One region of the Streptomyces sp. NPDC048254 genome, then DNA from elsewhere that is predicted to be linked to it. Evidence: predicted binding sites of a transcription regulator. Region 1 holds the regulator's gene; each other region holds the start of a gene.
The links. Region 1 encodes HrcA, which represses chaperone genes, less so after heat shock. Its sites were predicted from a motif close to TTNGCACTCNGNNNNNCNGAGTGCNAA; they were not measured.
Positions count from the first base shown of each region.

Region 1 (10,124 bases):
GGATCCGCCGGGGCGAGGTCCCGATGACCGACGACGACGTTCACGCGGACCGCTATCTGATCGCCGAGGAGATGCTGTCCGCGGCGGGCTTCGACTGGTACGAGGTGTCCAACTGGGCCACCTCCGAGGCCGCCCGCTGCCTGCACAACGAGCTGTACTGGCGGGGCGCCGACTGGTGGGGTGCGGGACCGGGCGCGCACGCGCACGTGGGCGGCGTGCGCTGGTGGAACGTCAAGCATCCGGGGGCGTACGCGGCGGCGCTGGCGTCGGGACGCTCCCCGGGGGCAGGGCGTGAGGTCCTGACGGACGAGGACCGCCGGGTGGAGCGGATCCTGCTGGAGCTGCGGCTGCGGGAGGGGGTGCCGCTGTCGCTGCTGAAGGAGCAGGGGCTGGCGGCCGCGCGGCGGGCGCTGGGGGAGGGGCTGCTGGAGACCGGCCCGTACGAGGACGGCCGGGCCGTGCTGACGCTGCGGGGGCGGTTGCTGGCGGACGCGGTGGTCAGGGACCTGGTGGACTGAGGGGACGGGACCGGACCGGGGGCGGGGGTGCCCGGCTACGGGGCCGTCACGAAGTCGATCAGTTCCTCCACCCGGCCCAGCAGTTCCGGTTCGAGGTCCTTGTAGGAGCCCACCCGGGCCAGGATCGCCTGCCACACGGCGCCCGTGTTGTCCGTGGGCCAGCCGAGGGCCCGGCACACGCCCGTCTTCCAGTCCTGGCCGTGCGGGACGCGCGGCCATGCCTCGATGCCCAGGGCGGCGGGCTTCACCGCCTCCCAGATGTCGATGTACGGGTGGCCGACGACCAGGGCGTGTGCGCTGGTGACCGACTGGGCGATGCGCCACTCCTTCGTGCCGGGGAGCAGGTGGTCCACCAGGACACCGAGGCGCGCGTCCGGGCCCGGTGCGAATTCGGCCACGATCGACGGCAGGTCGTCCACGCCTTCCAGGTACTCCACGACCACGCCCTCGATGCGCAGGTCGTCGCCCCAGACCTTCTCGACCAGCTCCGCGTCGTGGCGGCCCTCGACGTAGATGCGGCCGGCGCGGGCCACGCGCGCGCGTGCGCCGGGCACGGCGACCGAGCCGGAGGCGGTACGGGCGGGACGTGCGGGGGCGGCCGACGTGGGGCGTACGAGGGTGACCGCTCGGCCCTCCAGGAGGAAGCCCCGCGGCTCCAGCGGGAAGACGCGGTGTTTGCCGAAGCGGTCCTCCAGCGTCACCGTGCCCGCCTCGCAGCGGATCACCGCGCCGCAGAATCCGGTGCCGGGTTCCTCGACGACCAGGCCGGGCTCGGCGGCCACCTCCGGTGCCGGTTTCGGCTTCTTCCACGGTGGGGTCAGGTCGGCGGAGTACTGGCGCATTCGGATGACGATAGGAGAAGCGGCGGCGGCGTGGTCACGACACGCCGAAACGGGCGGCCAGGGCGTCGCGTTGCCGTCGTACGAACTCCGCGTCCACGACCGCTCCGTGACCGGGCACGTACAGGGCGTCCTCGCCGCCGAGGGCCAGCAGGCGGTCCAGGGCGGCCGGCCAGTGGGACGGTACGGCGTCGGGGCCGGCCTGGGGGTCGCCGGACTCCTCCACCAGGTCCCCGCAGAACACCACCGCCGGGACGCCGGGGTCGCCGGGGACGCCGGTGACGAGGACGGCGAGGTCGTGGGAGGTGTGGCCGGGGCCCACGTCGGCCAGCAGGGCCCGGCGGCCGTCGCCGAGGTCGAGGGTCCACTCGCCGGAGACCGGACGGCGGGGCAGGGGCAGCGCGTCGGCCGCCTCCTCGGCCTCCGGGGCCGGCAGGCCGTTGCGGATCGCGTCCAGGCGCAGCGCCTCGCGGCCGTGCGCGAAGACGGCCTCCGCGCCCGCCGCCGCGTGCACGTCCGCGCCCGCGAACGCCGGGGTGCCGAAGACGTGGTCGAAGTGGGGGTGGGTGAGCGCGAGATGGGTCACACGGCGTCCGGCCAGCCGCTGTGCCTCCGTACGCAGCCGCGCGCCCTCCGCCAGGCTCGACCCGGCGTCCACCATCAGGACCGGGCCCGCCCCGAGGACCAGCCCGGCCGTGCAGTCCCAGCCCGGCAGCCGGCACCGCCCGACCCCCTCGGCCACCCGCTCCCAGCCCAGCTCTTCCCAAGTCACCGTCATACCGCGACGCTAACGGCAGAACGCCCCGGGTCCTCACCGACCTTGCCCAGTCGGTACCCGGCGGCCGTACACTGGGCCGGGGACGCTGGCACTCGGGATCGCAGAGTGCCAGGCGAAAGACCCGAAAGGCCGCGGGGACGACTTTCTGGAGGTGTGGCGCTGGATGCTGAGTGAACGCAGGCTTCAGGTATTGCGCGCCATTGTCCAGGATTACGTCGGCACCGAGGAGCCGGTGGGGTCGAAGGCGCTGACCGAGCGGCACAACCTCGGGGTCTCCCCGGCGACCGTGCGCAACGACATGGCCGCCCTGGAGGATGAGGGGTTCATCGCCCAGCCGCACACCAGCGCCGGGCGGATCCCCACCGACAAGGGCTACCGGCTGTTCGTCGACAAGCTTGCCGGCGTCAAGCCGATGAGCGCGCCCGAGCGGCGGGCCATCCAGAACTTCCTCGACGGCGCCGTCGACCTCGACGACGTCGTGGCGCGGACGGTGCGGCTGCTGGCGCAGCTGACGCGGCAGGTCGCGGTCGTGCAGTATCCGTCGCTGACGCGGTCCACCGTGCGGCATGTGGAGCTGCTCGCGCTCGCGCCGGCCCGGCTGATGCTGGTGCTGATCACCGACACCGGGCGGGTCGAGCAGCGGATGGTCGACTGCCCGGCGCCCTTCGGGGAGACGTCTGTGGCGGATCTGCGGGCGCGGCTCAACAGCCGGGTAGCGGGACGCCGGTTCTCGGACGTGCCCCGGCTGGTGGAGGATCTGCCGGACGCCTTCGAGGCCGAGGACCGCGGCACGGTCTCGGCGGTGCTCTCCACCCTGATGGAGACGCTCGTCGAGGAGAACGAGGAGCGGTTGATGATCGGCGGCACCGCCAATCTCACCCGCTTCGGACATGATTTTCCCCTCATGATCCGGCCCGTCCTGGAGGCTCTGGAGGAGCATGTCGTCCTCCTCAAGCTGATGGGCGAGGCGGGGGATTCGGGCATGACCGTACGCATCGGTCACGAGAACGCCTACGAGGGACTCAACTCCACGTCCGTGGTGTCGGTCGGCTACGGTTCGGGCGGCGAGGCAGTCGCCAAGCTCGGCGTGGTCGGACCGACCCGCATGGATTACCCGGGAACGATGGGAGCGGTACGAGCGGTGGCACGGTACGTCGGACAGATCCTGGCGGAGTCGTAAGTGGCCACGGACTACTACGCCGTTCTCGGCGTGCGCCGCGACGCGTCGCAGGAAGAGATCAAGAAGGCCTTCCGTCGGCTCGCGCGCGAGCTGCACCCGGACGTCAACCCGGATCCGAAGACCCAGGAGCGGTTCAAGGAGATCAACGCCGCTTACGAGGTGCTCTCCGACCCGCAGAAGAAGCAGGTCTACGACCTGGGCGGCGATCCGCTCTCGCAGAGCGGCGGCGCGGGCGCGGGCGGCTTCGGGGCCGGTGGCTTCGGGAACTTCTCGGACATCATGGACGCGTTCTTCGGTACCGCGTCGCAGCGCGGTCCGCGCTCGCGCACCCGGCGCGGCCAGGACGCGATGATCCGGATCGAGGTCGAGCTCGACGAGGCGGCCTTCGGTACGACCAAGGACATCCAGGTCGACACGGCGATCGTCTGCAACACCTGCAACGGTGAGGGCGCGGCGCCGGGCACCTCCGCCCAGACGTGTGACATGTGCCGGGGCCGTGGTGAGGTCTCGCAGGTGACGCGGTCCTTCCTGGGCCAGGTCATGACCTCGCGGCCGTGTCCGCAGTGCCAGGGCTTCGGTACGGTCGTGCCGACGCCGTGTCCGGAGTGCGCCGGTGACGGGCGGGTGCGGTCGCGGCGGACGCTGACCGTGAAGATCCCGGCCGGTGTCGACAACGGCACCCGGATCCAGCTCGCCGGTGAGGGCGAGGTCGGGCCCGGCGGCGGTCCCGCCGGTGACCTGTACGTCGAGATCCACGAGCTGCCGCACTCCACGTTCCAGCGGCGCGGTGACGATCTGCACTGCACGGTGACCATCCCGATGACGGCGGCCTCGCTCGGTACGAAGGTGCCGCTGGAGACGCTGGACGGGATGGAGGAGGTCGACATCCGGCCGGGCACGCAGTCCGGGCAGTCGATCCCGCTGCACGGGCGCGGTGTCACGCATCTGCGCGGCGGCGGGCGCGGCGATCTCCTCGTCCATGTCGAGGTGACCACCCCGACCAAGCTCGACCCCGAGCAGGAGCGGCTGCTGCGCGAGCTGGCGAAGCTGCGCGGCGAGGAACGGCCGACCGGGCAGTTCCAGCCGGGTCAGCAGGGACTGTTCAGCCGGCTGAAGGACGCGTTCAACGGGCGGTGACCCCTTCGCGGCCCGGACATATCTGGCATGTGCCAGAGGTACGGCCCGATTCGGTCTTGTTCGGAGGACGTGACAACATGCCGTCATGTCCTCCGCACTGACCGATCTCTTCCCCCTTCCGATCGTGCAGGCCCCCATGGCGGGCGGGGTCTCCGTGCCGCAGCTCGCCGCCGCCGTGTCCGAGGCGGGCGGGCTGGGGTTCCTGGCCGCCGGGTACAAGACCGCCGACGGGATGTACCAGGAGATCAAGCAGCTGCGCGGGCTGACCGGCCGTCCCTTCGGGGTGAACCTGTTCATGCCGCAGACGGAGCACGCCGAGACCGGGGCCGTGGAGGTCTACGCGCATCAGCTGGCCGGTGAGGCCGCCTGGTACAAGACCGAGCTCGGCGACCCCGACAGCGGCCGGGACGACGGGTACGAGGCCAAGCTGGCCGTGCTGCTCGACAACCCGGTGGCCGCGGCCTCGTTCCACTTCGGCGTCCCGGGCCGGGACGTCCTCGACTCCCTGCGCCGGGCGGGCACCTTCACCCTCGTCACCGCCACCACCGCCGAGGAGGCTCTCGCCGCCGAGCGGGCCGGGGCGGACGCGGTGATCGCCCAGGGCGTGGAGGCCGGCGGTCACCAGGGCACCCACCGGGACGTGCAGGAGAACGAGGGCTCCGGGATCGGGCTGCTGGCGCTGATCGCCCAGATACGGGAGACGGTCGGCATCCCCGTCGTCGCCGCCGGTGGCATCATGCGCGGCAGCCAGATCGCCGCCGTGCTGGCTGCGGGGGCGAGCGCCGCCCAGCTGGGCACGGCCTTCCTCGCCACCCCCGAGTCCGGCGCCACCGACCTCCACAAGCGGGCGCTGACCGACCCGCTGTTCATCCGGACCGAACTGACCCGGGCGTTCTCCGGGCGGCCCGCCCGGGGTCTGGTCAACCGTTTCATGCGCGAGCACGGCCCGTACGCGCCCGCCGCCTACCCGGAGGTCCACCACCTCACCTCCCCGCTGCGCAAGGCCGCCGCCAAGGCCGGGGACGCGCAGGGCATGGCCCTGTGGGCCGGGCAGGGGCACCGGCTGGCCCGCCCGCTGCCCGCCGGGCAGCTGGTGGAGACCCTCACGGCGGAACTCGCCGCCGCGTCGACAGCGTTGTCGGGCAAGGGCGAAGGGCCCGTGGGGCCCGAGGGGTACGAGGGGTACGAGGGGGACGGCCGATGACCGCCCCGGTGTTCGTGCTCGACCCGCTCGTGGTGCCCGACCTGCCCGGCGGCGAGGTCGTCCTGGACGGTCCCGAGGGACGGCACGCCGTCTCCGTGAAGCGGCTGCAGCCCGGCGAGGTCGTCATCCTCACCGACGGGCGCGGACGCTGGGCGGAGGGTGTCGTACGGGCCGCCGAGGGCAAGGACCGGCTGGTGGTGACGGGCCTGGAGAGCGTCATCGAGGAGCCCGGGCCGAGCCCCCGCATCACCGTTGTCCAGGCCCTCCCCAAGGGCGACCGCGGCGAGGTCGCCGTGGAGACCATGACCGAGGTCGGCGTCGACGCGATCGTGCCCTGGCAGGCCGCCCGCTGCATCACCCAGTGGAAGGGCGACCGGGGTCTGAAGTCCCTCGCGAAGTGGCGGGCCACCGCCCGCGAGGCCGGCAAGCAGTCCCGCCGGGTGCGCTTCCCGGAGATCGCGGACGCGGCGACCACCAGGCAGGTCGCCGCGCTGCTCGCCGGAGCCGACCTGGCCGCCGTGCTCCACTCCGACTTCGAGCACGGCAGCGACCCGCTCGCCGAGGCCAGGCTGCCCGCCGAGGGCGAGATCGTGCTGGTCGTCGGGCCCGAAGGGGGCGTCGCCCGGGACGAGCTGGCGCTCTTCGAGGAGGCGGGTGCGAAGACGTACACCCTGGGGCCTACCGTGATGCGCACATCGACCGCCGGCACCGCCGCCGCGGCCCTGCTGCTGGGCCGCACCGGCCGGTGGTCGTGACGTCGGTCGCTTGTTCGAGGCCCGCCCCCTGAGGTGGAAACCGCGGTTGAACTCGCAGGATTGAGTCAGCCGCGCTGCTACGGTCGTCTCATCCGACAGGATCTACCGCCGGACGGGCGGGAAGTCAGGCCTGTGGAGGTCCCGTAAGACCGGCTCCCCCTGGGGAACGGCGAGGGCCTGCGAAGCAGGAACCCGTGGTGGTGCCACGCACGGCACGGACCGGAATCGCCTGCTATCGCAGGTGAGGGCGTCAACGCTTCTACGCCGAGGTGCGGGGAGCTTCTGTGGCCCCTGCTGCCAGCCGGTGACGGTCTCCGGTGGCAGGGGTCGCCCACCTCAAGGACCCTGAGGGCAACCTGGTGGAACTCCAGGAGTGGCTGCTGCTGCGCACCTGAGGAGCCCGTCGGCCGCCAGGGGGACCTCTCCGAACACGTGAGTGGCCGTATGCCCCCTACCGTCACGGAGTCGACGGTGGCAGGCTGCCCTCCATGGGGGCATTGAGGCCGATTTGGCGCCGGCGGCGTGTGACGCGCCGGGCGAGCGTGACCAGGGCGGCGGCGGTGGTGGGGCTCGCGGTGGTCGCCGTGGGCGGTGTGGTGGGCTGTCAGCCGACCGATCTGAACTCCGCGACCGTCGCGTACACCACCGACCGGACCGCCACCGCCGAGCTGAAACGGCAGCACGTCGACGTCAGCTGGCTCACCTGCACCGGCAACTACGGCTCGGCGGCCCCGAGGACGCCCTCGGCGTCCGAGACCACCGTCGTCTCCGTGGACTGCCGGGGCCGGACCAAGGACGGCCGGGACATCACGGTCACCGGGCGGGTCACGAAGGCGGTCAGCGGCGCCTGTGTGCGCGGGAACCTCGTCGCGAAGGTGGGCGGCAAGGAGTGGTTCCGGGTGAAGGGCCTCGGCAACTGCGACGCCAAGCCCGGACCGGCGTACAGCACCTACCGGCCACCCACCTACGGACAGCAGCCGGGCCCCACCGTGACCGTCACGAAGACCGTCTGGTGCGAGAGCGACCCCCAGTGCAGGCCGGTGCAGGGCAAGTGATCGAAATCGGCCACCGCGATCGTGCCGCGATGCATAGGCTGAGCGGGTGACTCAGGGTGCAGCGACAGGACCGCGGTCCTACCTCCGATTTCCGCACGTCCACGGCGACATGGTCGCCTTCACCGCCGAGGACGACGTGTGGCTCGCGCCCCTGGACGGCGGCCGGGCCTGGCGGGTCAGTGCCGACAACGTCCCCGTGACGATGCCGCGCATCTCGCCCGACGGGACCACGGTCGCCTGGACCTCCACCCGCGACGGCGCCCCCGAGGTGCACACGGCCCCGGTGGAGGGAGGCAGCAGCGAACGCCTGACGCACTGGGGGAGTTCCCGCACCCAGGTGCGCGGCTGGACCGCCGACGGGCAGGTCCTCGTGATCAGCACCTACGGCCAGTCCAGCCTCCGGCGCAGCTGGGCCCGCACCGTCCCGCTCGACGGCGGGCCGTCCACCGTCCTGCCGTACGGCCCGGTCGGCCATGTCGCCTTCGGGCCGAACACCGTGCTGCTGTCCGCGCCGATGGGCCGGGAGGCGGCCTGGTGGAAGCGGTACCGGGGCGGTACGGCGGGCAAGCTGTGGATCGACCGGGACGTCCACGACGGCGAAGGTACCGGGGAGTTCGTGCGGCTGCACGAGGAGCTGGACGGGAACCTCGAATACCCGGTGTGGGCCGGCGACCGGATCGCCTTCCTCTCCGACCACGAGGGAACGGGCGCGCTGTACTCGTCCCTCGCCGACGGTTCCGACCTGCGCCGGCACACCCCCCTCGACGGGTTCTACGCCCGGCACGCGGCCGGTGACGGCACCCGGGTCGTCTACGCCTCGGCCGGTGAACTCTGGCTCCTCGACGACCTGGAGGGCGCCGAGCCGCGCCGGCTGGACATCCGGCTCGGCGGGTCCCGGGTGGACCGGCAGCCGCGCCCGGTCAACGCGGCCCGCTGGTTCAGCTCCGCCTCGCCCGACCACACCGCGCGCGGCAGCGCCGTCCTGGTGCGCGGCGGCGTGCACTGGGTGACCCACCGGTCGGGGCCGGCCCGTGCGCTGGCCGCCCAGCCCGGGGTGCGCGCCCGGCTGCCCGTCACCTTCCGCGCGGACGCGGAGGAGTGGGTGGTGTGGGTGACGGACGCCGAGGGCGACGACGCCCTGGAGTTCGCCCCCGCCACCGGTGCCGTGCCCGGCTCCACCCCGCGCCGGCTCGCCGCCGGGCAGCTCGGCCGGGTCCTGGACCTCGCCGTCGCCCCCGACGGCGGCCGGGTCGCGGTCGCCGCCCACGACGGACGGCTGCTCCTCGTCGAACGCGAGACCGGCGAGGTCCGCGAGGTCGACCGCAGCGAGGACGGCGACGTCTCCGGGCTGACGTTCTCGCCCGACTCCGGCTGGCTCGCCTGGTCCCACCCCGGAGCCGGCGGACTCGCCCAGCTCCGTGTCGCCCACACCACCGACCTCACCGTCACCGAGGCGACCCCGCTGCGCTTCCAGGACTACGACCCCGTCTTCACCCGCGACGGCAAACACCTCGCCTTCCTCTCCACCCGCTCCTTCGACCCGGTCTACGACGAGCACGTCTTCGACCTGGCCTTCGTGGTCGGCGACCGGCCGCACCTGATCACACTGGCCGCGACCACCCCCTCGCCGTTCGGCCCGCAGCGGCACGGCCGCCCCTTCGAGACCCCCGACAAGGACGAGACTCCGGACGCCGAGGGCACCCCGGCCACCCGGATCGACCTGGAGGGCCTCGCCGACCGGATCGTGCCCTTCCCCGTCGAGGCCGGCCGCTACTCCGGCCTGCGCGCCGCCAAGGACGGCGTCCTGTGGCTGCGCCACCCGGTGCGCGGCGTGCTCGGCGCCTCCCGCGCCCACCCCGAGGACCCCGACCCCAAGACCGAGCTGGAACGTTACGACCTCGCCCAGCAGCGCATCGAGTACCTCGCCTCCGACGCCGACCACTTCGAGGTCAGCGGCGACGGCAAACGCGTCCTGCTGTGGGCCGACGGCAAGCTCAAGGTGGTACCCAGCGACCGGCGTGCCTCGAACGACGACGACAGCGACACCAACATCACCGTCGACCTGTCCCGGGTCCGGCAGACCGTCGAACCGGCCGCCGAGTGGCGGCAGATGTTCGACGAGACCGGCCGCATCATGCGGGACCAGTTCTGGCGGCCGGACCTCGGCGGCGTCGACTGGGACGGCGTCCTCGACCGCTACCGCCCGCTCGTCGACCACGTCGCCACCCACGACGACCTGGTCGACCTGCTCTGGGAGGTCCAGGGCGAACTCGGCACCTCGCACGCCTACGTCACCCCGAACGGCGGCTACGGCCGCGGCGCCCGCCAGGGCCTCCTCGGCGCCGACATCTCCCGGCACCCGGACGGCAGTTGGCGCATCGACCGGATCCTGCCCGCCGAGACCTCCGACCCCGGCGCCCGCTCCCCGCTCGCCGCACCCGGCGTCGCGGTACGCCCCGGCGACGCGATCGTGGCCGTCGCCGGCCGCCCCGTCGACCCGGTGACCGGACCCGGCCCCCTCCTCGTCGGCACCGCCGGCAAGGCCGTCGAACTGACCGTGTCCCCCGCGGGCGGCGGCGAACTGCGCCACCCCGTCGTCGTCCCGGTCGCGGACGAGGAACCACTGCGCTACCACGCGTGGGTGGCCGACCGCCGGGC
Region 1 is NZ_JBICZJ010000001.1:680,779-690,902, forward strand. It holds gene hemW (radical SAM family heme chaperone HemW) at 1-518, shown strand, start outside; gene ACGFZQ_RS03090 (DUF3097 domain-containing protein) at 554-1,360, opposite strand; gene ACGFZQ_RS03095 (MBL fold metallo-hydrolase) at 1,395-2,135, opposite strand; gene hrcA (heat-inducible transcriptional repressor HrcA) at 2,299-3,315, shown strand; gene dnaJ (molecular chaperone DnaJ) at 3,316-4,452, shown strand; gene ACGFZQ_RS03110 (nitronate monooxygenase) at 4,538-5,656, shown strand; gene ACGFZQ_RS03115 (16S rRNA (uracil(1498)-N(3))-methyltransferase) at 5,653-6,411, shown strand; partial or broken gene ACGFZQ_RS03120 (VOC family protein) at 6,738-6,806, shown strand; gene ACGFZQ_RS03125 (hypothetical protein) at 6,900-7,466, shown strand; gene ACGFZQ_RS03130 (S41 family peptidase) at 7,576-10,124, shown strand, end outside.

Region 2 (10,124 bases), on a different contig from region 1:
CCCTTCAACGAGGACGGCACCTACCGGTCGACGCTCTGGTACAACGGCCTCGGTTCCGACTACATCGCCAACGCCCTGACCTGGGCACACGCGGCCGATCCGGCGGCCAAGCTGTACATCAACGACTACAACGTCGAGGGCGTCAACGCGAAGAGCACCGCCCTGTACAACCTGGTGAAGTCGCTCAAGGCGGCCGGTGTCCCGATCGACGGGGTCGGGCTCCAGGCCCACCTCATCCTCGGCCAGGTGCCTTCCACCCTCCAGCAGAACATCCAGCGCTTCGCCGACCTGGGCGTGGACGTGGCGATCACCGAGCTGGACATCCGGATGGCGCTGCCCTCCGACAGCACCAAACTCGCCCAGCAGAAGGCCGACTTCAAGTCGGTGGTGGCCGCGTGCGTGGCCGTGAGCCGTTGCGTCAACGTCACGGTGTGGGGCTTCACCGACTCCGACTCGTGGGTGGACAGCACCTTCCCGGGGTACGGGGCGGCGACGCCGTACGACGCGAACTACGCGCCGAAACCGGCGTACTACGGCATCGCGGAGGCGCTCGGCGGGACCACGACCACACCGCCGCCGACCGGTGCCTGCGCGGCCGCCTACAGCGTGGGCAGCCAGTGGAACACCGGGTTCACCGGCCAGGTGACCATCTCCTGCTCGGGCGCCTCCCTCACCTCCTGGAAGGTGAACTGGACATACGGTGCCGGGCAGCAGATCACCCAGGCCTGGAACGCCGTCTGCACCCAGTCGGGCGCGGCCGTCTCCTGCGCGAACGCCTCCTACAACGGGACGGTGGCGGACGGGAGTTCGGTGACCTTCGGATTCAACGCGTCCTGGAGCGGCAGCAATCCGGTGCCGACGCTCACGCTGAGTTCGGCGTGAGAAGGGTGAGATTTTCCGAAGAAAACCTCTTCGCGGCGCTCGCGCTAACAGTCCCCTAATAATTCGGACTTACGTTCCTGTCTCGTGACGGGACACGAGGAGCAAGGCGGCGCGGGCAGACGGGTGGGCCGGCGGTCGAGAGGGCTGAAGATCGTCGGCCTCACCCTGGCGGGGGTCATGACGCTGGGCGTCGCGGGCGCGGGGTGGGTCTACTGGCACCTCAACGACAACATCAAGAGCGTCGACATCAACAGTGCGCTCGGCGACGACCGCCCGGCGAAGGCGGTGACGACGCCGACGGCCACCGCGTCCGCCTCCGCCTCGCCGCTGCCCACCGGGTCCGTGAACATCCTGGTGCTGGGCTCGGACTCGCGCAGCGGCAAGGAGAACCAGGAACTCGGCGGCGGCGACAGCTCGGGCGCCCGCTCCGACACCGCGATGGTCGTCCATGTCGACGCCGGCCGGACGTCGGCCACCGTGGTCAGCATCCCCCGCGACACCCTGGTCACCCGCCCCTCCTGCCCGCTGTCCTCCGGCGGCTCGACGTCCGTCGCCTACGGCGCGATGTTCAACAGCGCCTACTCGGTGGGCGGGGCGGTGTGCGCGGTGAAGACGGTCGAGTCGATCACCGGCGTCCGCATGGACCACTACCTGGAGATCGACTTCTCGGGCTTCGCCAAGCTGGTGGACGCGCTCGGCGGGGTGACCGTGACCACCGACCAGGACATCGACGACGACGACAGCCATCTGCACCTGAAGAAGGGCACCCACCACCTCGACGGCACCACGGCCCTGGCGCTCGCCCGCACCCGGCACGGCATAGGCGACGGCAGCGACCTCGGCCGGATCGGCCTCCAGCAGAACCTGGTCAAGGCCCTGCTGGACCAGATGGCCTCCATCAGCCTCCTGACCAGCCCGGCCAAGCTCTACGAGGTCGCCGACGCGGTCACCTCCAGCCTCACCACCGACACGGGCCTGGACTCGCTCAGCGAGCTGATGCGCCTCGGCCAGAGCCTCAAGGGCCTGACCTCGGATCACCTCAAGACGGTGATGATGCCCGTGGTGACGGCACCCTCCGACCCCAACCGGGTGGTCGCCGACGAGCCCGAGGCGAGCGACCTGTGGAAGTCGCTGCGCTAGGCTCCGCAGCCGGTGCGGAAAGGGTGCGGAAAAAAACTTCGGGAAATTCCGGCGCGCGTGTCGATCCGGTGCCGGCGCGTTCGACGCAAGGGTGAGATGCGGGGAGAGACCCCGCACCGCACCCGAATCCCAGGAGTCACCATGCCCCGTTACCTGTCGCTCGTGAAGATCGACGAGTCCGCCGCCCCCGCCGAGGGCCCCAGCCAGGAACTGATGCAGCGGATGGGCGAGCTGATCGAGGAGATCACCAAGGCCGGCGTGATGCTGGACACCGCGGGGCTCACGCCGACCGCCCAGGGCACCCGGGTGCACTGGGAGGGCGGGAGGATCTCCGTCACCGACGGGCCGTTCACCGAGTCCAAGGAGGTCGTCGGCGGTTACGCGATCATGCAGTGCAAGGACATGGCCGAGGCCCTGGAGTGGACCAAGCGGTTCCTCAAGGTGCACGAGGAGTTCTGGACGGTTACCTGCGAGGTGCGGGAGATCGCGGAGGGCTGACCCTCCTGGCGTACCGCCGTCCGGGGGTGTCGAATGGAGGGCTGTGAGCACACAGCCCTCCGTCGACGCCGACGCCCGGCACACCATCGAGACCGTCTTCCGTCTGGAGTCGCCCCGCGTGATCGCCGGCGTCGCCCGGATCGTCCGGGACGTCGGCATCGCGGAGGAACTGGCGCAGGACGCCCTCGTCGCCGCCCTGGAGCAGTGGCCCCGGGACGGAGTGCCCGACAACCCGGGCGCCTGGCTCATGGCCACCGCCCGCCACCGCGCCGTCGACCTGGTCCGGCGCCGGGAGAACTACACCCGCAAGCTCCGGGAGATCGGCCGGAGCCTCGCGGACGTGCCCCCGCCGGAGGAGCCCGCCGACCCCGACGACATCGACGACGACCTGCTCCGTCTGGTCTTCACCGCCTGCCACCCGGTGCTGTCGCCGGAGGCCCGCACGGCCCTCACCCTGCGGCTCCTCGGCGGTCTGAGCACGGCCGAGATCGCCCGCGCCTTCCTGGTCCCCGAGCCGACCATCGCCCAGCGCATCGTCCGTGCCAAGCGCACCCTCGCCACCAGGAACATCGCCTTCGAGGTGCCGTACGGCCCGGACCGCGAGGCCCGGCTCGGCTCCGTGCTCGACGTCATCTACCTGATCCACAACGAGGGGTACGCGGCCACGGCGGGCGACGACTGGCTGCGCCCGTCGCTGTGCGAGGACGCGCTGCGGCTGGCCCGCGTGCTGTCCTCGCTGATGCCGAAGGAGCCGGAGGTGCACGCCCTCACGTCGCTCCTGGAGTTCCAGTCCTCCCGCACGGCCGCTCGCACCGCCCCCGACGGCACCCCCGTCCTCCTCGGGGACCAGAACCGCCGCCGCTGGAACCGCATGCTCATCGCCCGCGGCATCAGGGCGCTGGCCCGCGCGGACGCCACGGCGACCGGCGCCCCGGGGCCGTACGCCCTCCAGGCGGCCATCGCGGCCTGCCACGCGCACGCGTACACCTACGAGGAGACCGACTGGCGGTCCATCGCCACCCTGTACGGCCTGCTGGCGGCCCGGTCCCCGTCCCCGGTCGTCGAGCTGAACCGGGCGGTGGCCGTGTCGATGGCGGACGGTCCGGCGGCGGCCCTGGCGATCGTGGACCCGCTGACGGCCGAACCGGCCCTGCGCGACTACCACTTGCTGCCCAGCGTGCGGGGGGACCTGCTCGCCCGCCTCGGGCGTACGGCGGAGGCCCGCGCGGAGTTCGAACGGGCGGCGGGGCTGGCACGCAACGAGCGGGAACGGGAGCTGCTGCTGGCCAGGGCGCGGGAGTGCGCTCCGTAGCCTGGAGGCGCACAGCTGATCACCCGCAACTCCCAGCACCAGTAGCCGGCTGCGCGGGGGCGCCGACGAGCATGGTCGGCGCCCCCGCCACCCGGGTCAGGAACACGGTCGCCGCGTTCGGCCCCTGCGGCTTGACCTTCCTGCGCAGCTCCTCCGGCTCCACGGCCGAGCCGCGCTTCTTCACGGTCAGCGTGCCGACCTCCCGCTCCCGCAGCAGCGCCTTCAGCTTCTTCACGTTGAAGGGCAGCCGGTCGGTGATCTCGTACGGCGTCGCCCAGTCGGTGGCGCGCAGTCCGTCGGCCGTGATGTACGCGATCGTCGGGTCGAGGAGCCCGCCGTCCAGCTCCTCGGCCGCCTCGGCGACCAGATGGGCGCGGATGACGGCACCGTCGGGCTCGTACAGGTACCGCCCCACGGGACGGACCCGAGGATCGGGCAGGCCCCGGCCGAGCAGCGTGCGCGGGCCGGGCAGCAGGGTGGCGCGGACCGCCCCGGGCGCCGTCCCGAACCACAGCACCGCCTCCTTCACGTCGCCCGCGTCCGAGATCCACTCCGCCTCGGCGTCGGCCGGGACGGCCTCGTGCGGGATGCCGGGGGCGATCTTCAGCGCGGCGGTGTGCGCCGCCCCGCGGGCCGCCTCGATCGCCCAGGACAGGGGCGGTGAGTAGGCCTCCGGGTCGAAGATGCGGCCGCGGCCGCCGCGCCGGGCCGGGTCGACGAACACGGCGTCGTAGCCGGCCGTGTCCACCTCCGTGACGTCCGCCTCCCGGACCTCGATCAGACCGGCGAGCCCCAGCGCGTCGGCGTTCGCCCGCGCCGCGGCCGCCGTCACCGGGTCCCGGTCCACGGCGAGCACCCGGATCCCGGCCCGCGCGAGCGCGATCGCGTCGCCCCCGATCCCGCAGCACAGGTCGGCGACCGAGGTCACCCCGAGCGCCGTCAGCCGCTGGGCCCGGTACGCGGCGACACTCGCCCGCGTCGACTGCTCGACCCCGTTCGGCGTGAAGAACATGCGGTCCGCGTCCGCCTCCCCGAACTTCGCCGCCGCCCGCTGCCGCAGCCGGGCCTGGGTGAGCGCCGCCGACACCAGCTCGGCGGGGTGCTCGCGGCGCAGCCGGGTGGCCACGGCGAGTTCGTCGGCGGGCGCGGTGCCGCGCACCTCGGCGAGGAGGGCGCGGCCCTCGGGGGAGAGGAGGGGGGCGAGGAGGTCGTTCACCGGGTCATTGTCGGCCAGTCGGTGGATGGTTCGCCTCCGGCGGAGGTGTCGGCGCCGGTTCCGGGGGAGGTCCTGGAAGGATCCGACGCCATGCGAGTAGTCGTACAAAATGACAAAAAAGGGTTGAAGGCGGGTATGGCGGGCCTGCTGGCCGCGGCCGCCCTGATGTCCGGCTGCGCGGGGCCCGACACCGGCTCCACCGCCCGTCCCGCCGCCGGCCAGCAGCCGCACCGGGCAGCGCCCGCCCCCGACTCCCACGCCGCCCTGGTCGCCGCCGCCAGGCGCTGGGGCCTGGACGCGGTCCCGCTGCGGCCCCCGGCCCCGCCGAAGGTGAAGCCGAGGATCACCGCTCGCGACGGCTTCGAGGTGGACGGGCAGGTGGAGGACGACCTGCCCCCGGTCTTCACCACGATCCCGACCAGGCAGAAGGTCGTCTTCCTGACCATCGACGACGGCTGGAACAAGGACCCGCGGTTCCTCCGCATGATGAACGACCTGCGGATCCCCTACACCGCCTTTCTCAGCAACTACCTGGTCAAGGACGACTACGGCTTCTTCCGCACGATGCAGGCCGAGGGCCACACCCTCAACAACCACACCCTGACCCACCCCTATCTGCCGGGCCTGTCCTACGAGGAGCAGAAGGACGAGATCTGCGGCATGCAGGCGATCATGAAGAAGCAGTTCGGCAAGGCGCCGACGGTCTTCCGGCCGCCCTACGGCAACTACAACGGCGACACCCTGCGCGCCGCCAAGTCCTGCGGCATCAAGTACGCGCCGATCTGGGACGAGGAGGTGTTCGTCGACCACTGGGAGTACCGCGAGTGGGACCGCGGCCTGCACCCCGGTGACATCGTGCTCACGCACTTCCGGGGCAAGGACGACTGGGACGGCACGATGATCGACGACATGCGCCGCTTTCTGAACAAGGTCACCCGCGAGGGCTATGCGGTGGCGCGCCTGGAGGACTACCTGTGAGCCGGCCGAGGGCGACGGCCGCGCTGCTGACCGCCGCCCTCCTCCTGGCGGGCTGCGCCCAGTCCGTCGACCCGATCGAACGGCTGGGCAAGAAGGCGGCCGACCGGGTAAGGCCGCACGGCCCGGCCGGCGAACAGCCGTACCGCCACTGGGGTCTGACCGCGCCCCTGCTCCCGGCGCCGCACCCCCCGCTCCACCCGCTCGCCCTCCGCACGGCCCTCCCCCCGGTCGTCGACCACGTCACCACCACCGACAAGGTCGTCTTCCTCACCTACGACGACGGCGCCGAGAAGGACCCCCGGTTCGTGGACATGGTCCGTGAACTGCGGCTCCCGGTGAGCATGTTCCTCACGGACAGTGTGGTCGGCCCCGGCTACGGCCACTTCGCCCGCCTCCAGGAGGTCGGCGCGAGCGTCCAGAACCACACCCTCGACCATCCGGCCATGCCCGGCCTGCCCTACGCAGGCCAGCGCGCCGAGATCTGCGGCCAGCAGGAGAAACTCAAGTCCCGCTTCGGCATCCGCCCCCGCCTCTTCCGCCCGCCCTACGGCACGTACGACACCACCACCCTGCGCGCGGCGGCCGACTGCGGGGTGACGGCGGTGGTCCTGTGGCGTGCGGCGATGACGGCCGACGGCGTCGCCTACCGCCGCGGTGAGAAGCGGCTGCGCCCCGGCGACATCGTCCTGGTCGGCCCGGACGAGGCCACGGGCCTGCCCCTGCGCGAACGCACGACCCGCCTGCTCCGCCGGGTCCAGGAGAACGGCCTGACGGTGGGGCGGCTGGAGGATTACCTGTAAGCGGGGTCCGGGGCGGCAGCCCCAGGGACGGTCACAGCGGCCCCGGTCGCCGTTTTTTTCGGCGCCGCGCCGCAGGCAATTGGCACTCCGCTTGACCGAGTGCTAATCGCGGTCATAGTCTCGGCTCTGGCACTCGGCAGATGAGAGTGCCAACAACGCGACGGGCAGGTCCGGCACCCGCGACGACGGATCCACCTGGTCGCCACCTCAGACAGTTAACCCCGTGAGATCTCCGAAGGGGGAGGTCGGATCGTGACGACCACCAGCTCCAAGGTTGCCATCAAGCCGCTCGAGGACCGCATTGTGGTCCAGCCGCTCGACGCCGAGCAGACCACCGCCTCTGGCCTGGTCATCCCGGACACCGCGAAGGAGAAGCCCCAGGAGGGCGCCGTCCTCGCCGTGGGCCCGGGCCGCTTCGAGAACGGCGAGCGCCTGCCGCTCGACGTCAAGGTCGGCGACATCGTGCTGTACAGCAAGTACGGCGGCACCGAGGTGAAGTACAACGGCGACGAGTACCTCGTCCTCTCGGCTCGCGACGTGCTCGCGATCATCGAGAAGTAGTTCACCCCAAGCACATTCTGCTTTGAGCTGCGCCCCTGGCCCCCGCGACCTTATGAAGCCGGGCTCAGGGGCGCGGTTCGTTTCACCCACGCTTTCCGAGAGGGCTGAACCGCTCCCATGGCGAAGATCCTGAAGTTCGACGAGGACGCCCGTCGCGCCCTCGAGCGCGGCGTCAACAAGCTTGCCGACACCGTCAAGGTGACGATCGGCCCCAAGGGCCGCAACGTCGTCATCGACAAGAAGTTCGGCGCCCCCACCATCACCAACGACGGCGTCACCATCGCCCGCGAGGTCGAGCTCGACGACCCGTACGAGAACCTCGGTGCCCAGCTGGTGAAGGAGGTGGCGACCAAGACCAACGACATCGCGGGTGACGGTACGACCACCGCCACCGTGCTGGCCCAGGCGCTCGTCCGCGAGGGCCTGAAGAACGTCGCCGCCGGCGCCTCCCCGGCCGCCCTGAAGAAGGGCATCGACGCCGCCGTCGCCGCCGTCTCGGAGGAGCTGCTCTCCTCCGCCCGTCCGATCGACGACAAGGCCGACATCGCCGCCGTCGCCGCGCTGTCCGCCCAGGACCAGCAGGTCGGCGAGCTCATCGCCGAGGCGATGGACAAGGTCGGCAAGGACGGTGTCATCACCGTCGAGGAGTCCAACACCTTCGGTCTGGAGCTGGACTTCACCGAGGGCATGGCCTTCGACAAGGGCTACCTGTCGCCGTACTTCGTGACGGACCAGGAGCGCATGGAGGCCGTCCTGGAGGACCCCTACATCCTCATCAACCAGGGCAAGGTCTCCTCCATCGCGGACCTGCTCCCGCTGCTCGAGAAGATCATCCAGAGCAACGCCTCCCGCCCGCTGCTGATCATCGCCGAGGACGTCGAGGGCGAGGCGCTCTCCACCCTCGTCGTCAACAAGATCCGCGGCACCTTCAACGCGGTCGCGGTCAAGGCCCCCGGCTTCGGCGACCGCCGCAAGGCGATGCTGGAGGACCTGGCGATCCTCACCGGCGCCACGGTCATCTCCGAGGAGGTCGGCCTCAAGCTCGACCAGGTCGGCCTGGACGTGCTGGGCTCCGCCCGCCGTGTCACGGTCACCAAGGACGACACCACGGTCGTCGACGGTGCCGGTGACTCCGGTGCCGTCACCGGCCGCGTCGCCCAGATCAAGGCCGAGATCGAGAACACCGACTCCGACTGGGACCGCGAGAAGCTCCAGGAGCGCCTCGCGAAGCTGGCCGGCGGCGTGTGCGTGATCAAGGTCGGCGCCGCCACCGAGGTGGAGCTGAAGGAGAAGAAGCACCGTCTGGAGGACGCCATCTCCGCGACCCGCGCCGCGGTCGAGGAGGGCATCGTCTCCGGTGGTGGCTCCGCGCTCGTCCACGCAGCGAAGGTGCTGGAGGGCGGCCTGGGCAAGACCGGCGACGAGGCCACCGGTGTCGCCGTGGTCCGCCGCGCGGTCGTCGAGCCGCTGCGCTGGATCGCCGAGAACGCCGGCCTGGAGGGCTACGTCATCACCTCCAAGGTCGCCGAGCTCGACAAGGGCCAGGGCTTCAACGCCGCCACCGGCGAGTACGGCGACCTGGTCAAGGCCGGCGTCATCGACCCGGTCAAGGTCACCCGCTCCGCCCTGGAGAACGCCGCCTCCATCGCCTCCCTCCTCCTGACGACCGAGACCCTGGTCGTCGAGAAGAAGGAAGAGGAGGAGCCGGCGGCCGCCGGTCACTCCCACGGCCACTCGCACTGAGGTACGCCGGCAAAGCCGGTAAGCAGTAAGTCACTGTGCCCCGCCGCACTGCGGCGGGGCACAGTGCTCTCGTGCTGGGGGCGGAGGGGACGGCAGATCCGGCTCGCCGGTCCGCATCGGCGGTGTCGGCTCGCCGGTCCACGTCGGCCGGCCTCCCCGCTCGGCTCCGAGGGGCTGCCCGAAGCCGAGGCCCGGCTTCGGGCAGCCGCTTTCGCCATGGCGAGCCGACCGGTCAGGCGTAGCCCTCGACGCGAACCTGCATGTAGACGTTGTGACCGTCACCGTTGTCGGTGTCGTCCAGGTTGCCCGCCCATTCGAAGGCGCTGTGGTTCTGGTTCGAGGGCCAGAAGGCGTACTGGCCACTGGACGGCGGCCGCCCGTCCCCGCGCTGACGGCGAACAGTCCTGCGGCTGTGATGGTTCATCTGACGGCAGAGCCGACATCCGGGACCAGGGACAGATGAAGCCCCCGTTCCGTATCCGGAACGGGGGCTTCGCCCCTCGCGGGTACTTCCTACTGTCGTACCCCTGAGCCCGTCGTACTACTTCACGGCCGCTGTCATCTCAGATCTGCAGCGCGTCCAGCGCTCCGAGCCGCTCCATCAGCCCGAGCCGGTCGTACTGCAACCAGCCCTCGGCCATCTTCCCGTCGGCGTCGAAGCGGTGGATCGTCGTCCCGGCCATGCTGACCTGCCGGCCGGTGTTCGGCACCCCCATGAACGCCGCCTTATGCACACCCGTCCAGAGCCACCTGGTGCACACCCGGTCGCCCTGGGCGATCTGGTCCTCGACGAGGAACGAGAAGTCGAAGGCCCCCCGCCACATCTCCAGCTTGCGCCGCATCGCGTCCATGCCGATGGTGTCCTGGCCCTCGACCGGCTCGTGGTCGTGGTAGTCCTCGGTGATCAGACCGTCCAGCGGAACCAGCGGGCCGGGCGCGGCGATCGTCTCGAAGAACCGCCGCGCGGTGTCGGCGTACCACCGCTCGTCACGCA
Region 2 is NZ_JBICZJ010000002.1:234,731-244,854, forward strand. It holds gene ACGFZQ_RS06375 (endo-1,4-beta-xylanase) at 1-882, shown strand, start outside; gene ACGFZQ_RS06380 (LCP family protein) at 967-2,022, shown strand; gene ACGFZQ_RS06385 (YciI family protein) at 2,164-2,520, shown strand; gene ACGFZQ_RS06390 (RNA polymerase sigma factor) at 2,564-3,832, shown strand; gene ACGFZQ_RS06395 (methyltransferase domain-containing protein) at 3,852-5,048, opposite strand; gene ACGFZQ_RS06400 (polysaccharide deacetylase family protein) at 5,139-6,026, shown strand; gene ACGFZQ_RS06405 (polysaccharide deacetylase family protein) at 6,023-6,826, shown strand; gene groES (co-chaperone GroES) at 7,079-7,387, shown strand; gene groL (chaperonin GroEL) at 7,505-9,130, shown strand; gene ACGFZQ_RS06420 (hypothetical protein) at 9,363-9,554, opposite strand; gene ACGFZQ_RS06425 (ester cyclase) at 9,694-10,124, opposite strand, start outside.
Region 2: groES (co-chaperone GroES) is a predicted target of HrcA. The motif match lies at 6,906-6,932, and genes of this name have one in related genera.

Region 3 (10,124 bases), on a different contig from region 1:
GCCGTCATCGAGGCCGCAGGGGCCCGGGGCACCTGGATCGAGGACAAGGGCCATGCCGTGGCCGTCCACACCCGCCGGGCCGACGACCCCCAGGCCACCTTCGAGTCCCTCCGCGCTCCCCTGACCGACCTGGCCACCCGCCACGCCCTGATCGTCGAACCGGGCCGCCTGGTCCTGGAACTGCGCCCCCCGGGCATGGACAAGGGCGTGGCACTGCGCGAGTACGCGAGGGAGATCGGCGCGGGCGCGGTCCTCTACGCCGGCGACGACCTGGGCGACATCCCGGCCTTCGCGGCAGTGGAGAAACTCCGCGCGGAGGGCACCCCCGGCCTCCTGGTATGCAGCGGCAGCGAGGAGGTCACGGAGCTCGCGGAGCGATCGGACCTGGTGGTCAACGGCCCGGAGGAAGTCGTACGGCTACTGCGAACCCTGGCCGAGCTGAGCGCCCCTTAGGGGCGCGGGGAACTGCGCGACCAGCCCCCACCGGCCCGCAGCCGGGAAACTCACCCGCCCAACGCCCCCAACTGCTCAAGAAACCAAGCCGCAGGCGGCAACGCCGTAGCCGCCGCAGCGAGCCGCTTCGTCCGCTCCGCCCGCTCCTCCACCCCCATGGCCAACGCCTGCTGCAAAGCCACGGCCGTCCCCGTGATGTCGTACGGGTTCACAACGATCGCATCCTCGCCCAGCTCCTCGTACGCCCCCGCCTCCCGCGAGAGCACCAGCACGCACCCCTCGTCCGACACCACCGGCATCTCCTTGGCGACCAGGTTCATGCCGTCCCGGATCGGGTTCACCAACGCCACGTCGGCCAGCCGGTAGGCGGCCAGCGAGCGGGCGAAGTCGTCCTTGACGTGGAGCACCACCGGCGTCCAACCCGCCGTCCCGTACGCCGAGTTGATCTCGTCCGCGACCCGCTGCACCTCGGCCGTGTAGTCGCGGTACACCGCGAGGTCCTGCCGCGACGGATACGCGAACGCGACATGCACCACCCGCTCCCGCCACTCGGGGTGGTCGTCGAGCAGCTGCCGGTACGCCAGCAGCCCCCGCACGATGTTCTTCGACAGCTCGGTCCGGTCCACCCGGACGATCGTCCTGCGGCCCTCGCCGATCTCCTCCCGCAGCGCCCGCATCCGCTCGTCCACGTCCGGCTCGTGCGACCGCTTCCGCAGGAAGTCCGCGTCGGCCCCCAGCCCGTGCACCCCGATCCGGGTCTCCCCGGCCGCCGGGATCCCCGGGCCCAGCACCGCATGACAGCAGGCCACGAACGCGTCCGCCCACCGCCGGGTCAGGAACGCCGCGTGATCGGCGCCCAGGATCCCGCCGAGCAACTCCGCCGCGATGTCGTCGGGGAGCAGCCGGAAGTAGTCCGGCGGTGCCCACGGGGTGTGGGAGAAATGGCCGATACGGAGATCCGGCCGCAGCCGGCGCAGCATCCGCGGGGCCAGCGCCAGGTGGTAGTCCTGGATGACGACCACCGCACCCTCGCCCGCCTCCTGCGCCAGCGCCTCGGCGAACGCCTGGTTGTAGGCCTGGTAGGACGCCCACCGCCGCCGGAACTCCGCGTCGAAGACCGGCTCCAGCGGGGTCTGGTAGAGCATGTGGTGGACGAACCAGAGCACTGAGTTCGCGATGCCGTTGTACGCGTCCGAGAAGACGTCCGGGTCGATGTCGAGCATCCGGACCTGCTGCCCGCCGGTGTCCCCGGCCGGCAGCCGGCCGCCCTCGGCCCGCCGCACCGCCTCCCGGTCGCCGTCGCTCAGCGCCGCGCACACCCACACCGCGTCCGCGTCCGGCCCGATCGCCGACAGGCCCGAGACCAGCCCGCCGCCACCCCGCTTGGGGTGCAGCGCACCGCCTTCGCCCACTTCATACGAAACCGGGCCGCGGTTGGACGCGACCAGCACCTCAGCACCGCCGGTGGAAGCCATACGCCACAACCTAGCCCGGCCCGGAAACGCTCAAACGTACGGCTACGCCCGACGCGCCGCCGTATACGGCCGTACGACGAAGTCACGCCACCCGGCGCTCGGCGTACTCGGCGATCTCCGCCATCGGCGGCCGTTCCTCGGTGTCCACGGAGTAGGTGCGCGGCTCGAAGCCGTCCTCGCCCCGTTCGAACTGGGTCAGGGCGGGCCGGATCAGATGCCCGCGGGCCAGCCGCAGCTGCGCGGTGCGGTAGATCGCGGCGGACATCCGGCCAAGGGCCTGGCCGTCCTGGTGACGGTGTTTGCGGACCCCCACGTCGACCTGGGCGAGGGCGTCCAGGCCGACCAGGTGCAGGGCGTCGACCAGCATGCCCAGCTCCACGCCGTAGCCGACCGGGAAGGGGAGCTGTTCGAGGAGCGAGCGGCGGGCCGCGTACTCGCCGCCGAGCGGCTGGACGAACCCGGCCAGCTGCGGCCAGTGCATGTTCAGCAGCGGGCGGGCCATCAGTTCGGTGACCCGGCCGCCCTGTCCGGCCGAGCCGGCGAGCGGGCGGTCGTACATCGCCTTGACCAGGTCGACGTCCGGGTCGGTCAGCAGCGGGCCGACGATCCCGGTGACGAAGTCGGAGGAGAAGTCACGCAGGTCGGCGTCGATGAAGCAGACGATGTCCCCGGTGGTGACGAGGAGGGAGCGCCAGAGGACCTCGCCCTTGCCGGGGACGGCGGGGATGCGCGGCAGGATCGTGTCGCGGTGGACGACCCGGGCGCCGGCCGCCGCGGCGACCGCCGCCGTACGGTCGGTGGAGCCGGAGTCGACGACCACGATCTCGTCGACGAGCGGCACCTGCCGCATGAGGTCGTGACGGATGATCGCGACGATGTCGCCGACCGTCTCCTCCTCGTTGAGCGCGGGCAGCACGACGGAGACGGACTGACCGGTGCGCTGCTTGGCGGCGAGTATCCGGTGCAGCGGGCGGTCGTTCATGGACCAGGAGCGGGTGGCCAGCCAGCGCTCGACTTCTTCCAGCACAGTCAGCGGCTCCTCACTGTCACGGTCACACTGCGAGGTGTGATCCATCTCGCGGTTCGGACGACTCTCTCAACTGTCCTGGCCTTCGGTTACAGTCTTGAACAACGCCGATGACCATCGCATGTCCGGGGGTCACCGGGCGTTGACAACTACATACCGCTCATCCAGAGGGGCAGAGGGATACGGCCCGATGAAGCCCCGGCAACCCTCCAGTCGGTTACTCGTGGATCGCTGATCACTGCTGATCAGCGTCGATCACTCGCGAGGCTCCCGGCTAGGGAAGGTGCCAAATCCGTCTCACGGCGAGATGCGTCGTGAGGAAGATGAGGAGAAAGGGCCTCGCCTCACATGGCTGTGCAGACTGCTGCGACCACCACCGACTCCACGACCGGCTCCGCGCCCGTCGATCTCGGTCCCGCCACCGCCCTGAGCTGCCGCGAGTGCGGCCACCGCGTGCCGCTCGGCCCGGTGTTCGCCTGCGAGGAGTGTTTCGGCCCGCTCGAAATCGCGTACGACTTCTCGGCCTACGACACCGAGGAGCTGCGGAAGCGGATCGAAGCGGGTCCCGCGAACATCTGGCGTTACGCGCCGCTGCTGCCCGTCCCCGCGGACGTGGCGACCAAGCCGAACATCAACCCGGGCTGGACCAAGCTCGTCCAGGCCGACAACCTGGCGAAGGAGCTGGGCGTCACCGGCGGCCTGTACGTCAAGGACGACTCCGGCAACCCGACGCACTCCTTCAAGGACCGGGTCGTCGCCCAGGCCGTCGAGGCCGCGCGCGCCTTCGGTTACACCACGCTCTCCTGCTCCTCCACCGGCAACCTCGCCGGCGCGGTCGGTGCCGCCGCCGCCCGGGCCGGCTTCCGCTCCTGCGTGTTCATCCCGCACGACCTGGAGCAGGGCAAGATCGTCATGGCCGCGATCTACGGCGGCGAGCTCGTCGGCATCGAGGGCAACTACGACGACGTGAACCGTTTCTGCTCCGAGCTGATCGGTGACTCGGCCGGCGAGGGCTGGGGCTTCGTCAACGTCAACCTGCGGCCGTACTACGCGGAGGGCTCCAAGACCCTGGCGTACGAGATCTGCGAGCAGCTCGGCTGGCGGATCCCGGACCAGCTGGTCGTCCCGATCGCCTCCGGCTCGCAGCTCACGAAGATCGACAAGGGGCTGCAGGAGCTGATCAAGCTGGGGCTCGTCGAGGACAAGCCGTACAAGATCTTCGGTGCGCAGGCCGAGGGGTGCTCGCCGGTGTCGGTGGCCTACAAGGCGGGGCACGACGTGGTCCGCCCGCAGAAGCCGAACACCATCGCCAAGTCCCTCGCCATCGGCAACCCGGCCGACGGCCCGTACGTCCTGGACATCGCGCGCCGTACCGGCGGCGCGGTGGAGGACGTGACCGACGAGCAGGTCGTCGACGCGATCAAGCTGCTCGCGCGGACCGAGGGAATCTTCGCGGAGACCGCCGGCGGGGTCACGGTCGGAGTCACCAAGAAGCTCATCGAGAATGGGCTGATCGATCCGGCGAAGTCGGTCGTTGTACTCAACACGGGTGACGGACTGAAGACGCTGGACGCCGTGGCGGGGACCGGGCTCACGGCGACTATTCGCCCGAATCTCGAGTCTTTCCGCGAGGCCGGGCTCGCCTGAGCCAGCCGTAAAAAACCAGGGCGTTGTCCCGATCGGAGGTTCACACGTGAGCGTCACCGTTCGCATCCCCACCATCCTGCGCACCTACACCGGTGGTAAGGCCGAAGTCAGTGCCGAAGGAGGCACCCTCGGCGAGGTCATCTCCGATCTGGAGAAGAGCCACACCGGGATCGCCGCCCGCGTTCTCGACGACGAGGGCAAGCTGCGCCGGTTCGTGAATGTCTACGTCAATGATGACGATGTGCGGTTCGAGCAGGGTCTGGAGACGGCCACCCCGGACGGTGCCGGCGTCTCCATCATCCCGGCCGTCGCCGGCGGCTGACCTGCTGACAGGCTGATCGAATGACCGAACATTACCTTCGGTAACGTCGATCACCGACTGTTCATACGATTGCCCCCTCCGTGAGAGAAGCGGAGGGGGCAATTCTGTGTGGTTGAGCGCGGTACAGTTGGGGAACGCGGTTCCGATCTCCAGGTCGGGAGCCCCGTATTCGACACCGCTGACCCGATAAGAAGTAGCCAAAGTGCGCGGGTTATATGCGGCTTTTGCGGCCTTTATGGGGCCCGACTTGCCCTGAATTCGGCCGAATTCTTGCTACATTCCGGACCCTTCCCGTCCAGAATTCTCGTCCGATTGACCTGTTGCAGACGGCAGTTGGACAGATACATTCAGCCGCGGTCGACGCGTTCCGGCGCACGCCCCCAAACCTGTGGGGGGTGAGGTCTGACCCGGATCCGCGAAGTGTGGATCTGTGCAAGGGCCAGTAATAGGGGAGTTAGGCATGGCTCAGGGCACCGTCAAGTGGTTCAACGCGGAGAAGGGGTACGGCTTCATCGCGGTCGACGGTGGTGCGGATGTTTTCGTCCACTACAGTGCGATTCAGATGGACGGCTACCGCACCCTGGAGGAAGGTCAGCGGGTCGATTTCGAGATCTCGCAGGGCCAGAAGGGGCCGCAGGCGGACATGGTCCGGCTCGCGACCAGCTGAAGCACGCGCCGACTGACAGCGTCGTTCTTCTTTCTTTGTCGGAGGGCTCGTATCCCATGGGGAGTCATGGGTTACGAGCCCTTTGGCATGCCCGGGGCGAGCGGGCCGGCGCGCCCCGCGGGTGCGGCCCGGCACGGGGCCGGGGCGCGGCCCAGTCTCCGTGAGGCGCTTGCACTCGGCATGGGCGAGTGCTAATCATTGGCGTTAGCACTCTGAAGGTGAGAGTGACAAAAATGGACCGGGTCGGTGAGGCCCGCAGGCCGGGTGGGGCAAGGAACCCACGGGTCGGCGAGCCGTCCGTCGCGGGCGCGGGCGCGGTCCGAAGACTCACCCCCAGTCCTGGAGGGACCACTTCACATGGCCAAGATCATCGCGTTCGACGAGGAGGCGCGGCGCGGCCTTGAGCGCGGTATGAACCAGCTCGCCGACGCCGTCAAGGTCACCCTCGGCCCCAAGGGCCGCAACGTCGTCCTTGAGAAGAAGTGGGGCGCCCCCACGATCACCAACGATGGTGTGTCCATCGCCAAGGAGATCGAGCTGGAGGACCCGTACGAGAAGATCGGCGCCGAGCTGGTCAAGGAAGTCGCCAAGAAGACGGACGACGTCGCCGGTGACGGTACGACCACCGCGACCGTCCTCGCCCAGGCCCTGGTCAAGGAAGGCCTGCGCAACGTCGCCGCCGGCGCCAACCCGATGGCCCTGAAGCGCGGTATCGAGAAGGCCGTCGAGGCTGTCTCCGGTGCCCTGCTCGAGCAGGCGAAGGATGTCGAGACCAAGGAGCAGATCGCCTCCACGGCCTCCATCTCCGCCGCCGACACCCAGATCGGCGAGCTCATCGCCGAGGCCATGGACAAGGTCGGCAAGGAAGGCGTCATCACCGTCGAGGAGTCCCAGACCTTCGGTCTGGAGCTGGAGCTCACCGAGGGTATGCGCTTCGACAAGGGCTACATCTCGGCGTACTTCGCCACCGACATGGAGCGTATGGAGGCGTCGCTCGACGACCCGTACATCCTCATCGCCAACTCGAAGATCGGCTCCGTCAAGGACCTGCTCCCGCTCCTGGAGAAGGTCATGCAGTCGGGCAAGCCGCTGCTGATCATCGCCGAGGACGTCGAGGGCGAGGCCCTGTCGACCCTGGTCGTCAACAAGATCCGCGGCACCTTCAAGTCCGTCGCCGTCAAGGCCCCGGGCTTCGGCGACCGCCGCAAGGCGATGCTGAACGACATCGCCATCCTCACCGGCGGCGAGGTCATCTCCGAGGAGGTCGGTCTCAAGCTGGAGAACACGACCCTCGACCTGCTGGGCCGCGCCCGCAAGGTGGTCATCACCAAGGACGAGACCACCATCGTCGACGGCGCCGGCTCCACCGAGCAGGTCCAGGGCCGGGTCAACCAGATCCGCGCCGAGATCGAGCAGTCCGACTCGGACTACGACCGCGAGAAGCTCCAGGAGCGCCTGGCCAAGCTCGCCGGTGGCGTCGCAGTCATCAAGGCCGGTGCCGCGACCGAGGTCGAGCTCAAGGAGCGCAAGCACCGCATCGAGGACGCCGTTCGCAACGCGAAGGCGGCCGTCGAGGAGGGCATCGTCGCCGGTGGTGGCGTGGCCCTGCTCCAGGCCTCCCAGGTGTTCGAGAAGCTGGAGCTCGAGGGTGACGAGGCGACCGGCGCCAACGCCGTGAAGCTCGCCCTGGAGGCCCCGCTCAAGCAGATCGCCGTCAACGGTGGTCTCGAGGGTGGCGTCGTCGTCGAGAAGGTGCGCAACCTTCAGGTCGGCCACGGCCTGAACGCCGCGACCGGCGAGTACGTCGACATGATCGCCGAGGGCATCATCGACCCGGCGAAGGTGACGCGTTCCGCCCTGCAGAACGCCGCCTCCATCGCCGCGCTGTTCCTCACCACCGAGGCCGTCATCGCCGACAAGCCGGAGAAGGCCGCCGCGGCCGCTCCGGGCGGCATGCCGGGCGGTGACATGGACTTCTGATCGACCTCTGGCCGATCGCTCGTCCTGACCGAGGGCGGCACCCCCTGTTCGACAGGGGGTGCCGCCCTCGGGCGTTTCCGCCCCGATGGCGGCCGTGGGCCCGTGTCCGGGGTCACACGGCTTTCGGGCGGGGGCGGGAATGGGTACGTACGGGCAGGCCGTTGTGCACATGTGTGCACTCAATGCGCGTGCACATACCGTCCGGTCTACGACATACCATGAGGAGCCCCCCACGTGACCGTCACCACGCCCCCCGCCTCCCGCGCGGCCGAGATCCTCTCCCGTCCGATCGCCCTGAACGGGCTCACGGTCCCCAACCGGATCGTGATGGCGCCGATGACCCGGCAGTTCAGCCCGGGCGGCGTCCCCGGCGAGGACGTGGTCTCGTACTACGCCCGCCGGGCCGCCGCCGGTGTCGGTCTGATCGTCACCGAGGGCACGTACGTCGGTCACGACTCGGCCGGGCAGAGCACCCGCATCCCGCGGTTCCACGGCGAGGAGCAGCTGGCGGGCTGGGCGAAGGTCGCCGAGGGGGTGCACGCGGCCGGCGGCACCATCGTCCCGCAGCTGTGGCACATCGGCATGGTCCGCAAGCAGGGCCAGCCCCCGTTCGCGGACGCCCCCGCCGTCGGCCCCTCCGGCATCCGCCTGGACGGCACCGAGGGCGAGGGCAAGGCGATGACCTCGCAGGACCTGGACGACGTTATCCGCGCGTTCGCCGAGGCCGCGGCCGCCGCCGAGCGCATCGGCTTCGACGGGGTCGAGCTGCACGGCGCCCACGGCTACCTCCTCGACCAGTTCCTGTGGGCGGGCACCAACCGCCGTACCGACGCCTACGGCGGTGACCCGGTCGCCCGTACCAAGTTCGCGGCCGAGATCGTGGCCGCCGTACGCGCGGCGGTCTCCCCGGAGTTCCCGGTGATCTTCCGCTACTCGCAGTGGAAGTCGGACAACTACGATGCCCGCCTCGCCGAGACCCCGGAGGAGCTGGAGGCGATCCTCACCCCGCTGGCGGCGGCCGGCGTCGACGTCTTCCACGCCTCCACCCGGCGCTACTGGCTCCCCGAGTTCGAGGACTCCGACCTGAACCTGGCCGGCTGGACCAAGAAGCTCACCGGGCAGCCGACCATCACCGTCGGCTCGGTCGGCCTCGACGGCGACTTCATCAAGGGCTTCGCGGGCGAGGGCTCCCCGGTCCGTGGCATCGAGGACCTCCTCGACAGCCTGGAGCGCGAGGAGTACGACATGGTCGCCGTCGGCCGCGCCATCCTCCAGGACCCGGAGTGGGCGGCGAAGGTGCTGGCCGGGCGCACGCAGGAGCTGAACTCGTACGACGCGGCGGCGCTGAAGAGCCTGAGCTGAAAGCCTGAGCCGAACCACCCCGTTCGCCCTCGGTCCGGCCGGCGACCAGCCGGCCGGACCGAGGGCGTCGGCGTCGCTGGTGGAGCTGGGAGGGTCGGCCGGTCCGCTGCGTCACACCTTCCATGCGCGCGATCCGCGGGCCCATGAGACGGTGGACGAGATCGACGAGGCGCAGGCCAGGGCGGTTGCCGCCCAGTATGGCCGACGGTTCACCCATACGGGTGAGGGGTGTTCGGCACTCGTGCGAAGTGCCGGACGTTCCATGAGTGACCGGCCGTGATGACGGCAGCGCCCCCACCGAAAGCGAGCGAGCATGACGACAAGTCAGTCTCCGGAGCCGACCCATGCCGCAGAGGGACCGGTCGTCCGCACCGCGGCGGGTGCTGTGCGCGGGTTGCGGGAGGACGGGCTCGCGGTCTTCAGGGGCATACCGTTCGCCGAGCCGCCGGTGGGGGAGGCGAGGTTCGCGGCACCCCGCCCGGCACGCGCGTGGGACGGGACGCGCGAGGCGTACGCCTTCGGTCCGCCGCCCCCGCAGGACCTGGGCATCCAGGGGCGCACGGGTGTCCTGGAGGCACCCGAGGGCGACGACTGGCTGACGGTGAACGTGTGGACACCCGACCCGGACCCGGCGGCCCGCCGCCCGGTGATGGTGTGGATCTACGGCGGCGCCTACAAGCTGGGCCACTCCGGCAGCCCCGGCTACGACGCCCAGCACATCGCACGTGACGGCGACGTGGTCGTGGTCTCCTTCAACTACCGCGTCGGCATGGAGGGTTTCGTCCAGATCGAGGGGGCGCCCGCCAACCGGGGCCTGCTGGACCAGGTGGCTGCGCTGGAGTGGGTGCGGGAGAACATCGCGGCCTTCGGCGGCGACCCCGACCAGGTCACGGTCTTCGGGGAGTCGGCGGGCGGCGGATCGGTGGCCGCGCTGCTGGCGATGCCCCGTGCGCGGGGCCTGTTCCGGCGGGCGATCGCCCAGAGCGTGCCGGGCACGTTCTTCTCCACCGAGCTGGCCGGGGACATCGCGCAGGCCCTCGCGGCGGAGGCCGGCCTGCGCCCCACGCTGGCCGACCTGGCGACGACCGACCCGCGCCGGCTGCCGGACGTGGGGCAGTCGCTGGGCATCAAGATGCCGCAGTACATGGGCCGTTGGGGCCAGATCGCACCGACGATGACACCGTTCTCCCC
Region 3 is NZ_JBICZJ010000009.1:266,048-276,171, reverse strand. It holds gene otsB (trehalose-phosphatase) at 1-453, shown strand, start outside; gene ACGFZQ_RS25830 (trehalose-6-phosphate synthase) at 504-1,928, opposite strand; gene ACGFZQ_RS25825 (glucosyl-3-phosphoglycerate synthase) at 2,011-2,955, opposite strand; SAM riboswitch class I at 3,113-3,285, shown strand; gene thrC (threonine synthase) at 3,304-4,602, shown strand; gene ACGFZQ_RS25815 (MoaD/ThiS family protein) at 4,649-4,924, shown strand; gene ACGFZQ_RS25810 (cold-shock protein) at 5,385-5,591, shown strand; gene groL (chaperonin GroEL) at 5,949-7,571, shown strand; gene ACGFZQ_RS25800 (NADH:flavin oxidoreductase) at 7,806-8,933, shown strand; gene ACGFZQ_RS25795 (carboxylesterase/lipase family protein) at 9,247-10,124, shown strand, end outside.
Region 3: groL (chaperonin GroEL) is a predicted target of HrcA. The motif match lies at 5,760-5,786, and genes of this name have one in related genera.